One region of the Solibacillus sp. FSL K6-1126 genome, then DNA from elsewhere that is predicted to be linked to it. Evidence: riboswitches for the same ligand, from Rfam matches in the RefSeq annotation. Region 1 holds a riboswitch; the other holds the start of a gene.
The links. A riboswitch is a leader RNA that binds a small molecule or an ion and turns the genes downstream of it on or off. The one in region 1 is predicted to bind glycine.
Positions count from the first base shown of each region.

Region 2: it holds a riboswitch for glycine, as region 1 does, so the genes downstream of both, gcvT (glycine cleavage system aminomethyltransferase GcvT) here and MHH44_RS08705 (amino acid permease) in region 1, are expected to answer to the same signal.

Region 1 covers NZ_JBBOPD010000001.1:1,789,462-1,794,698, forward strand. Annotated here, with positions in the region: gene aspA (aspartate ammonia-lyase) at 1-1,274, opposite strand, end outside; gene MHH44_RS08700 (dehydrogenase) at 1,487-2,011, shown strand; glycine riboswitch at 2,334-2,412, shown strand; gene MHH44_RS08705 (amino acid permease) at 2,674-4,011, shown strand; gene MHH44_RS08710 (MFS transporter) at 4,224-5,237, opposite strand, start outside.
Region 2 covers NZ_JBBOPD010000001.1:2,666,515-2,671,751, forward strand. Annotated here, with positions in the region: gene gcvPA (aminomethyl-transferring glycine dehydrogenase subunit GcvPA) at 1-821, opposite strand, end outside; gene gcvT (glycine cleavage system aminomethyltransferase GcvT) at 881-1,990, opposite strand; glycine riboswitch at 2,154-2,262, opposite strand; glycine riboswitch at 2,266-2,358, opposite strand; gene MHH44_RS13240 (shikimate kinase) at 2,485-2,997, opposite strand; gene comGF (competence type IV pilus minor pilin ComGF) at 3,307-3,762, opposite strand; gene MHH44_RS13250 (type II secretion system protein) at 3,759-4,052, opposite strand; gene MHH44_RS21215 (prepilin-type N-terminal cleavage/methylation domain-containing protein) at 3,961-4,512, opposite strand; gene comGC (competence type IV pilus major pilin ComGC) at 4,515-4,829, opposite strand; gene comGB (competence type IV pilus assembly protein ComGB) at 4,845-5,237, opposite strand, start outside.

The DNA.
Region 1 (5,237 bases):
TCACGCGCAATTTGACTTGAACGCTCATACCCTAAATGTGGAGCCAGTGCAGTAATAACACCGATTGAACGCTCAACAAAATCATGCAGACGCGCTTCATTCGCTTCGATATGATCCAGGCAGTATTTTGTAAATACTGTGAAACCGTTCGTCATAATTTCAATCGACTGAAGCAGATTAAATACTAGAACTGGTTCCATTACGTTAAGCTCAAATTGACCTGCTTCTGATGCAAGTGAGATTGTCACGTCGTTACCGATCACTTGGAAAGCAATTTGGTTAATTACTTCCGGCATAACCGGGTTTACTTTACCTGGCATAATAGAAGAACCTGGCTGGCGTTCCGGTAAGCGAATTTCTGCAAATCCGGCTTTTGGACCTGATGCCATTAAGCGTAGGTCATTACAGATTTTCGACATATTCATCATAGCGATTTTTAGCATTGATGATACTTCTGCATACGTATCGGTATTTTGTGTACCGTCGATTAAATTGTCTACTTTAATGAACGGGAAGCCACTGTAAACCGCAATGTTTTCCACAGCTAATTTCATATATTCTGGATCTGCATTTAAGCCTGTACCGATTGCAGTTGCGCCAATATTGATTTGCAGCATTGTCTGCTGCGCTTTTTTGATTCGAGCAATATCACGAGAAACAACGGCAGCGTAGGCACCAAATTCTTGACCTAAACGAACGGGTACAGCATCTTGTAAATGCGTACGTCCCATTTTAACGATTGAATCGAATTCTACTGATTTTTTGATAAAGCTATCACGCATCATTTCCATTGCAATAATTAGATTATCTAATGTAGAAACTGTTGCGATATGGATAGCCGATGGGAATGCATCATTTGTTGACTGCGCCATATTGACATGGCTGTTAGGACTAATGATTGAATAAGTACCTTTTTCTTCCCCTAAAATTTCCAGTGCACGGTTAGCAATTACTTCATTGGCATTCATGTTCATTGAAGTGCCTGCTCCGCCCTGAATTGGATCTACAACAAACTGGTCATGTAATAGTCCTGAAATAATGTCATCGGATGCTTGTGCAATTGCATTGGCAATTACCGGGTCCAATTTACCGATAGCGGCATTTGCAAGTGCCGAACTTTTCTTTACGATGGCAAATGCACGAATTAATTCAGGGTGCATTGTCATTTTAGTAATCGGGAAATTTTCTAATGCACGAGTTGTTTGAACGCCGTAATAAACGTCCTTTGGGATTTCTAATGTGCCTAAAAAGTCTTTTTCAATACGTGTACTCATTTGTACAAACCCTCCAAGAGAATGGTGTAATAGTTGGATAAACAACTACATTATACGCCATTTTATGATAAAAGCTTACTTGCTGAATTATTAGTTTATTTAACATAATCTTGTAAGTTTAAATTAACCAATAGTAACAGATAAAATGTGGGGAAATCGAAACTTTTTTATTTTTCATCCGACTAATTATGTAAGAAACGAGGTGATGGACATTGAAAAAATGTTTTAGTTGCATGCTTGTCATGGGACTGATTTTTCTACTTGCAGCATGTAATACGAAAGATCAAGAAACCTCATCCAATTCGACCGACCCTGTTCAGGAAGAAAATCAAGTTGAATATGAATTACTGTTTCAATTAGATTCGATTCCCCCTGAAGTTGGTACGAGTATTTCAATCGTGCAGGATGAAAAGCTTTATACGACGTGGGCCGATATTTTTGGTTTTGAATCGATTCCGCCCATCGATTTTGAAACAGAAGAAGTGCTGTTTGTCACAGGGTATTCAGATGGCTGTGGAAGAGAAATTGAAAAAATCGAAAAAGACGGGGATACATTAGTTATTACTTTAAATTACCCTGAAAATATTCGCGAGAAAGACATCGCCTGCACAGAAATTGCTATAGACAATACGTATGTTGTCAAAATGAAAAAGACAAACACAACAAAAGGTAAGCTGATCGATATCAATCGAACAACATACGAAGAAGATTCAACAGTACAGGAAAAACTGCAGTAAACGAAAACAGAATTACGAGGGGCTACCAATTCCTCTATATGAAATATTACACTGAAAATATTGAATTTTCGGTGTAATATTTTTTTAGTCATGAATCTTCTGCAAGATGAAAACATTATGTTGGGAATAAGGTTAAATTGCTATTTACATAATAACTGACTACTATTATCCATTGTAAGGCGGGCAGAAAATTGATAGTATGATTATCGTACAATAATAGTATTGAACGCGAGCTATAGGAAACTGGAAGATGCCAGATGACCTATAGGCAACTAATTGCATACATATCAAGCGTTGATCGTCGTGGATAAAACTACTGGCGGGAGCAGTTTCTGGAGAGAGCGCGTATACCGCGTCGCCGAAGGGTTCATAATCTCAGGCAAAAGGACAGAAGAGTAATGAGAGACGCTTTTCCTTAAAAATTGGTGTATGTAGCATCCACTGTTTGAAAAAGAAAAGCCCTCGATAGATGTCACAGATTTTTTTGGAATCTGGACGCGATTTCGCAGAGGCGAGATCGATTATTCTTAGACACAGGGACTGGCACATAATCAGTCCCTGTTTTAATTTTCCAGAAAAAATTACTTGATGGACCGCGATGAAGTACTTATTATTTTGCGCTGTGTAAACAGACAAAATACTTATCCTTTGGAGGAATCGTTTTGGAACAACAAGAATTAAAGCGCGATCTGAAAAATCGACACGTTCAGTTAATAGCGATTGGAGGAACAATCGGAACGGGGTTGTTTTTAGGGTCAGGTAAAGCGATCTCACTTGCAGGACCTTCTATTATCTTTGCATATTTAATCGTTGGTATCGCACTATTTTTCGTCATGCGTGCACTTGGCGAAATGCTTTTATCAAAAGGCGGCTATGCATCGTTTACCGAGTTCGCCACTGAATACTTAGGGGATTGGGCAGGCTATATTACCGGCTGGACATACTGGTTCTGCTGGGTTATGACGGCAATGGCGGATATAATCGCTGTCGGCATGTACACGCAATACTGGTTCGATATACCGCAATGGGTACCGGCTATCGCATGTTTAGTAGTTTTACTAATTTTGAATTTATTGACGGTCAAACTGTTCGGAGAGCTGGAGTTTTGGTTTGCGTTGATAAAAATCATCACAATTGTTGCATTGATTGCAATTGGAATTATATTGTTGATCATTGGTTTTGAAACAGATACAGGAAAAGTTGCCGTATCGAACCTATGGGAGCACGGAGGGTTATTCCCGAATGGGGCATTTGGATTTTTAATGGCGTTCCAGATGGTTGTCTTTGCATTCGTTGGGGTTGAATTAGTAGGGGTAGCTGCTGCTGAAACGGCAAACCCGAAAAAGAATATCCCATCTGCCATCAATAAAATTCCCGTACGTATTCTGCTGTTTTATGTAGGGGCATTATTCGTCATTTTAACAATCAATCCTTGGGATACATTAAGCGCTGCAAGTTCACCATTCGTTCAGGTTTTCGCATTGGTAGGTATTCCGATTGCAGCAGGTTTAATTAACTTTGTTGTGCTGACATCAGCTGCTTCTGCAGGAAATAGCGGGATGTTCTCAACGAGCCGTATGCTGTACAGTTTAAGTAATAATAAACAAGCACCAAAAGCATACGGTAAATTAAACAAAAATGCAGTGCCGCAAAATGGTCTGATATTTTCTGCAGTCGTAGTTTCGATTGGGGCATTGCTTAGCTACTTCATGCCGGACGATGCATTCAGTATCGTGACAACAATTAGTGCGATTTGTTTTATTTGGGTTTGGAGCATTATTCTGATTTCGCATATCATATACAAAAAGCGTCATCCGGAATTACATAAAACTTCAGTTTTCAAAGCGCCATTAACACCCTTCATCAACTATTTAGTATTGGCATTCTTCTTATTTTTACTAGTCATTATGGGTATTTCCGAATCAACGAGAACATCACTGCTGTTAACACCGTTATGGTTTATACTGCTGTTTGTTCTTTATAAGGTTCGAAAAAAATAAACAGTAAACCGGGTTTCCATCGTGGAAGCCCGGTTTTTTCTATTAGTTTATTTTCCGCAAAAATTGGCTTCTTGCTTCTGAGAAGATTTTATTGTCACATGAATCACAGGAAAATTTCCCCTGCATATTCCGTTTGTAATTCCGGTATTTTACCGTTCCTTCTATTAATAAAAATGGTTTTTTGCAGCAGTAGCAAATTGTTTCATACGTAATCATGTTAGCTCCTCCTTTACAAAAAGTGATTTATTGTATAACAGGTGGAAATAGACGATACATGCGATGACAGCGCCGATAAAGGCAAAGAGGCTAGTTGTCAGCTGAATTGTATAGATTTCCGCCAAATATCCAATGATCAAGGTTAAGGTAATTTGCATTACGCTTTCTATCAGGCCAAGCGAACTGCCGAACCGTCCCATCAATTCGGTCGGAATAGTCTGCTGGTAAAAGGTCGCGTAGCCCGCATTGCTAAATGCCATAAACAGTCCGAGCAATATGAAAGCAGCGACCGCAATCGTCAAATTAGGCGAGAAATAAAATGTGAAATAGGATAGTAACGTACATGTAAACCCGATGCCAATGTATGAGACGAGTGACAGACTATTGACGAATCGGGCTGCCAAATAGCCGCCGACAATGGCCCCGATTCCCGTGATACCTACAATGATTCCGTAAACTGAATCCGTTACTTGATGAAAATCCTTCAAAAACGACATTTCCTGAGAATCAAGCGAATAGCAGATCATTAAAGCTGTTGAATATAAAATAAAGAACTGCAGTACCGCTTTTCGTTGCGAAATGAAAGTCCAGACGATTGAAAAATCTTCACGGATGACAGCGGGTGTCAGTACAGTAGCGGTACCTGCCGATTTCTGCTCAACATTCGGCAATAAAAACATCATGAACGCACTGAACAGCAGCATGACACCATTCACCCACATTGCCGCAGCAGTACTGCTTATGGCGATAATGGCACCGCTTAAAGCAGGTCCAATCATAAAGCTTCCCGAGCCTAACATGCTGTTGATCGCATTAAACCGAAGACGATCATTTGGCAATACAAGTTTTGTAATCATAAATGTGCTGCTCGGATTGGCAAAACAGACGGCGACATTTGCCAAAAAGATAAAACTGTATATAAGCCAGATTTCCGAAAGCAGCGGCATCAAACACACAAGACCTGCGCGGAAAACATCACAAATAATTAAGATGGTTCTTTTATTGGCTCT
Region 2 (5,237 bases), 880 kb from region 1:
CCGAATGCTTCAGCAATTCCGAATACTTGTGCATCCCCAACTGTAATATCGGCACCTAATTTTCCTGGAGGTGTTAATACTCCAAGAGCTAACGGGTTAGCAGATACGATAAACAATCCTTTTGCATCGTGTGTAATGTCTGCAAGTGGCTGTAAGTTTTCAATTTGACCAAAGAAGTTTGGATATTGAACAATAACACCGGCTGTTTGATCATCGATTAAGCCTTTTAATGCTTCGATGTCTGTCACACCGTCTTTTGCAGGAATAGTAACAACTTCAATTGATTGTCCTGTTGCATACATTTTCACAACATCGTGATATTCTGGATGGACAGTTCCTGAAACGAGTAATTTACCGCGACGTGTATGGCCTGCAGCAAGCATACCTGCTTCTGCCAATGCCGTACCGCCATCGTACATAGAAGAGTTTGCAATATCCATACCTGTCAGTTCCGCAATCATCGTTTGGAATTCAAAAATAGCTTGAAGTTCGCCTTGAGAAATTTCCGGCTGATAAGGTGTGTAGGCTGTATAAAACTCTGAACGTGAAATAACGTGATCGACAATTACCGGTTTATAGTGATTGTAGACTCCTGCACCTAAAAATGAGACATTACTTGCTGTATCTTTATTTTTTGAAGCAAGTTGTGCCAGTTCTTTCATTAAAGCGGCTTCAGACTTTGCAGGTTTAATATTGTAGCTTCCTTGGAAGCGAACTTTTTCAGGAATATCCTCGAAAAGTTCATCAATTGTCGCAACCCCGATACGGTCTAACATTTCTTGTTTATCTTGTTCCGTCATTGGTAAATAACGATGTTTCATTGTTAACCCTCTTTTCAAAAGTTTTATCCCGCAATTAACGGGTAGATTGAAGTTTCACTTTATTTTGCACGCTTGTAAAATGGTGTTTCTACTACAACTGCTTTTGCTCTATTTTTTCGTACTTCGATTTCTAATTCAGTTCCAACTTCCGTGAATTTTGCGTCAATTAAAGCTAAACCGATATTGCGCTTTGTCATTGGTGACTGAGTTCCTGTAGTTACAAAACCAATCTCTTCACCATCTTTAAATACTTTATAGCCATGGCGGGGAATACCTTTATCAATCATTTCGATACCTACAGATTTACGTGTTAGGCCATGTTCTTTTTGGTCAATTAATGCTTGCTGACCGATAAACTGCGGATCTTTCGCCAATTTCACGGCAAAGCCAATCCCTGCTTCAAGTGGTGAAATTTCTTTTGAAATCTCTTGGCCATATAATGGCAGGCAAGCTTCAAAGCGAAGTGTATCACGAGCGCCTAAACCGGCTGCTACTACACCTTGGTCTTTTCCTGCTTCCAAAATTTTGTTCCACAAGTCAACAATCGCTGCTGGAGCACCATAAATTTCAAATCCGTCTTCTCCCGTATAACCTGAGCGCGAGACAAGAACCGAATGTCCGCCTACTTCTACATTGTCCTGGAATTTAAAATATTTGATTGCCGTTAAGTCTGTTGCTGTTAATGTTTGCAGAACTTCCTGAGATAAAGGTCCTTGCAAAGCGATTTGAGCGTAGTCATCTGACAAATTTGCCACTTTGACATCCCCTTCGACATGCTGCTGTAACCACTTGAAGTCCTTTTCAATATTCGCTGCATTGACACATAGTAAATAGCGATTATCTTCCAAACGGTATGTCAGTAAATCGTCAACAACACCGCCATCTTCATAGCAAAGTGCACTATATTGCGCGCCGCCAATTGCAATTTTCGAAATATCATTGGAAAGCATCTTTTGTAAATAAACAAGTGCATCCGGACCTTCGACGATGATTTCCCCCATATGAGAAACATCAAAAAGTCCTGCACGATTACGTACCGCATCATGTTCATCTTTGATCGAAGAAAATTGTACAGGCAACTCCCAGCCGCCAAAATCAACTGTTTTCCCACCATACTTTGCATATTCATCAAAAAGTGGTGTGCGCTTTAGCTTTAATTCATTTGTCATGTTCATTTCCTCCTTTAATTATGTATGTTCGTTTTGCAATGCAAAGGGGAAAGCAACATTACACCTATCAAAAGTGTAAATCTATCTTTTTATTAGAATCATCAGAATATTAAAAGCCGATTTCTCCACAAAAAAAGACAGACGAATCCCCTTTAGCGAGATTCTCTGTCCTGGCACCTGAAAGTTACACCTGAATTTGATCCTCTATCACAATTTAGGCTTTCCCCTTTGGTGGCTGTTTGTAACAATAGCTATTACAGCACTCTCCAGAGTTGCGTCCAATACGAGTCTTTTTGCCTGAGAGATTCATAGCTTAGCTATTTGCTCCTTCGGCGACGTGACATCACGTTCTCTCCCCGTATCATCATCCGCGTTAGATTATTTACTTCATGTTATTGCTCTTCTTAGCAATATCCTAACATTGAATATAATGCAAACGCAATCTTTTTTTATTTTTATTCAAAATACGAACATTAAGTTTAATTATCGTAAAATCATTCGCCTTTAAGACGTTTTACTTGAAACCCGATGTACTCGACAATTTGTCTTAATGTTCTTCCGGCTGTGAGTACTTGTATATGGCCAGCTAGTCGATAACTCCTTCTGCGTTGGTGATACAGATTTTCCAATTCTTGTTCCGATGACGATTGAACAATAGGACGGTTTTTATCATTCCGAATCCGCATATAAATATCTTCAAATTTAGCATCAAGAAAAAATACGAGCCCTGTCTGGCGCATAATTCTCCTGTTTTCTTCATTGACGGCTACCCCACCGCCTGTAGCGATAATGCATGCTTCATCACGAAAATTCTTTAAAAATTCCGTCTCGATTTTTCGGAAGTGTGCTTCGCCGTATTTCTCAAAAATTTCAGGAATTGTCATACCCTGCTGACGTACAATTTCGTGATCCATATCGTAATACGGCATTTTCAAGAAAAAACTTAAACGTCTACCAATCGCACTTTTTCCGCAACCCATAAATCCTACTAAATAAATTTTACGCATGCTGTTCACCTTCTTCTAATTACGGACTACTTTATCAATTACACCTCTACCTATTCTTTCGTTTCCATTTTGCGTTTTAACACAAATATTTTTGTATCAAACAAAACCGCATGATGTGACATTTTTTCGACTTTGCAAAAAGAAGTCGAACTTTAAGGTAAATTTAGTATATTTATCGTAGCACGAACGTAAATAGATTCCAATGAATTATATACTTTTATTTGCGCAAAATATGCATTTGTATAGAAAACAGCAGCACCAGAAACGATGAACAATAAAAATACAGCCATTAAAAATAATGCACCCTTCTCATTCTGGAGGCAATGGCAATACGAGATCTCTTTCTCGCTTTGTTCCATTTTTCATCACTACCCTCATATTCACTTCATTTTCAACAATCGTCAGTTCCCATTCCTTAACAAAAGGCAGCATAATCTCATTTCCCCCTTTATTCGACCTTTTACGCAAATGCTCTTCTGACTTATCAAAGACAAACAACCGCTCCTCGGGATCATTTAACATTTCCAGTTGCAGCATATTAGAATTGAGTACCCTACCAGATGCGGAATTCATATTGTATTGGTGAAGATCATAAACGAACAATTCCCAGTTCACCTCATCTTTCATCTTCTCAAGCTGTTGAAGATCCCGAACCCATATGAGGATCAGCAGGCTAATTGCGGTAAAAAGCACAAACACGGTTAACTGAAACAAGCTTTCCAGTAGTGTAAACCCCCGCTCACTTAATGTTTGCTTGAAATTCATACACAAAGTTCCTCATCTTTTTCATTGTTGTCATAACGGACGCATACTCGGTGTCCGTCGTAATTCCATTGAAACTGCATGCCATCAATTTGTTGTGTACCGGCTGATTGACCATACCTTTTATACTTCATCGCTCCTATATAAGCCACTTCCGCTGCATGGGCTTGTATTTTTTGTATGGCAATTTGCTGTTTCATATTAAACGTGAGCGGTATCATTGTCGACGAGAGGAATAATAAAATGACGACTGCTAATAGTGTTTCTACAAGAGTTAGTCCTTCCTGGTTCATGAAAAACCTCCTTTTCCAAAATTCTGGCTTTCCCGATATTAATAGAATATTGATAGCTTTTATTCTCAAAATGATATGTCAGTCGTCCAAACGCCTGGACATTTCCTCTTGTATTAAATATCAGCCGGTTATTCGGAGTAGTTAAATACATATCTAGTGGCCGCGCTATTCTTTGATCGAAAACAATAGTAGAAGTATTGCGCTCTCTTACTTGAATCCGGTGACAATTAATAATTTCAAAGCTATGGTAGGTTCCGGTCTCAATGGATAGTAATTGTGTCATGCGTATTAACATCTCGTTTTGGCTCATCACTTGTTTTTCTGTATAATCCATTAACGGCTTTTGTGAAAAATACAGAATCGCTGAATTGACGACTAAAAAAATAAAGAGAACGATAAGCATTTCCAGTAGTGTAAAACCTTTTTCATCTGTTAACTGTGATTTAACTTTCTGCATCATGGTTACGTTTCGCTGTTCGCCGGTCCAACGACTTTTCCGTCCACAATTTTAATTTCAGTATTATCCGGACATCTTAAATCTTCTTCCACAATATAATCCTCTTCAATTAGATCTGTGACCGAAGACGGATATTCATTATGATTCAGTTTATATGCCTCTACCTGTCCTTGAAGCATCAAAATATAAGCATCACACCCTTTTTCATCAATTGATGCAAAGTGCTTTGAAACGTTTGGAATTGTGACTAATATTAAAATGGAGATGATTAATAAAACAACAAGCATTTCTACTAGCGTAAATCCTTTTTCATTCTTCATCTGTTCCACCCTTTCTTATATAAAATCAATGACATCATACATCGGAATTAAAATACTCAAATAGGCAGCAATAACACAAATGGCAATGATCACAAAAAGCAGCGGCTGAATAATTGCCAGTATTCGTTCAATTATCTTCTGTAGCTTTTCATCCAAAAGCTCACAATATAAAATAAGCTCCCGTCCTAATAAGCCGCTCGCCTCACCATGTGCAATAAAGTGCTCAAACTTCGGATAAAAGTAGCCGACGACTTCCACCGTCCGCTCCAAGGAATCGCCAATAAGAATGCGTTCTTGAAGTGAACCAGCAATATAGGCAATCTGCTTTTGGTGCTGTTGGGATTTTAAATGATCGAATGCCTTTTGGAGCGAGAAGCCAGCTAATAATAAATTGCCTAAATGGCGAGC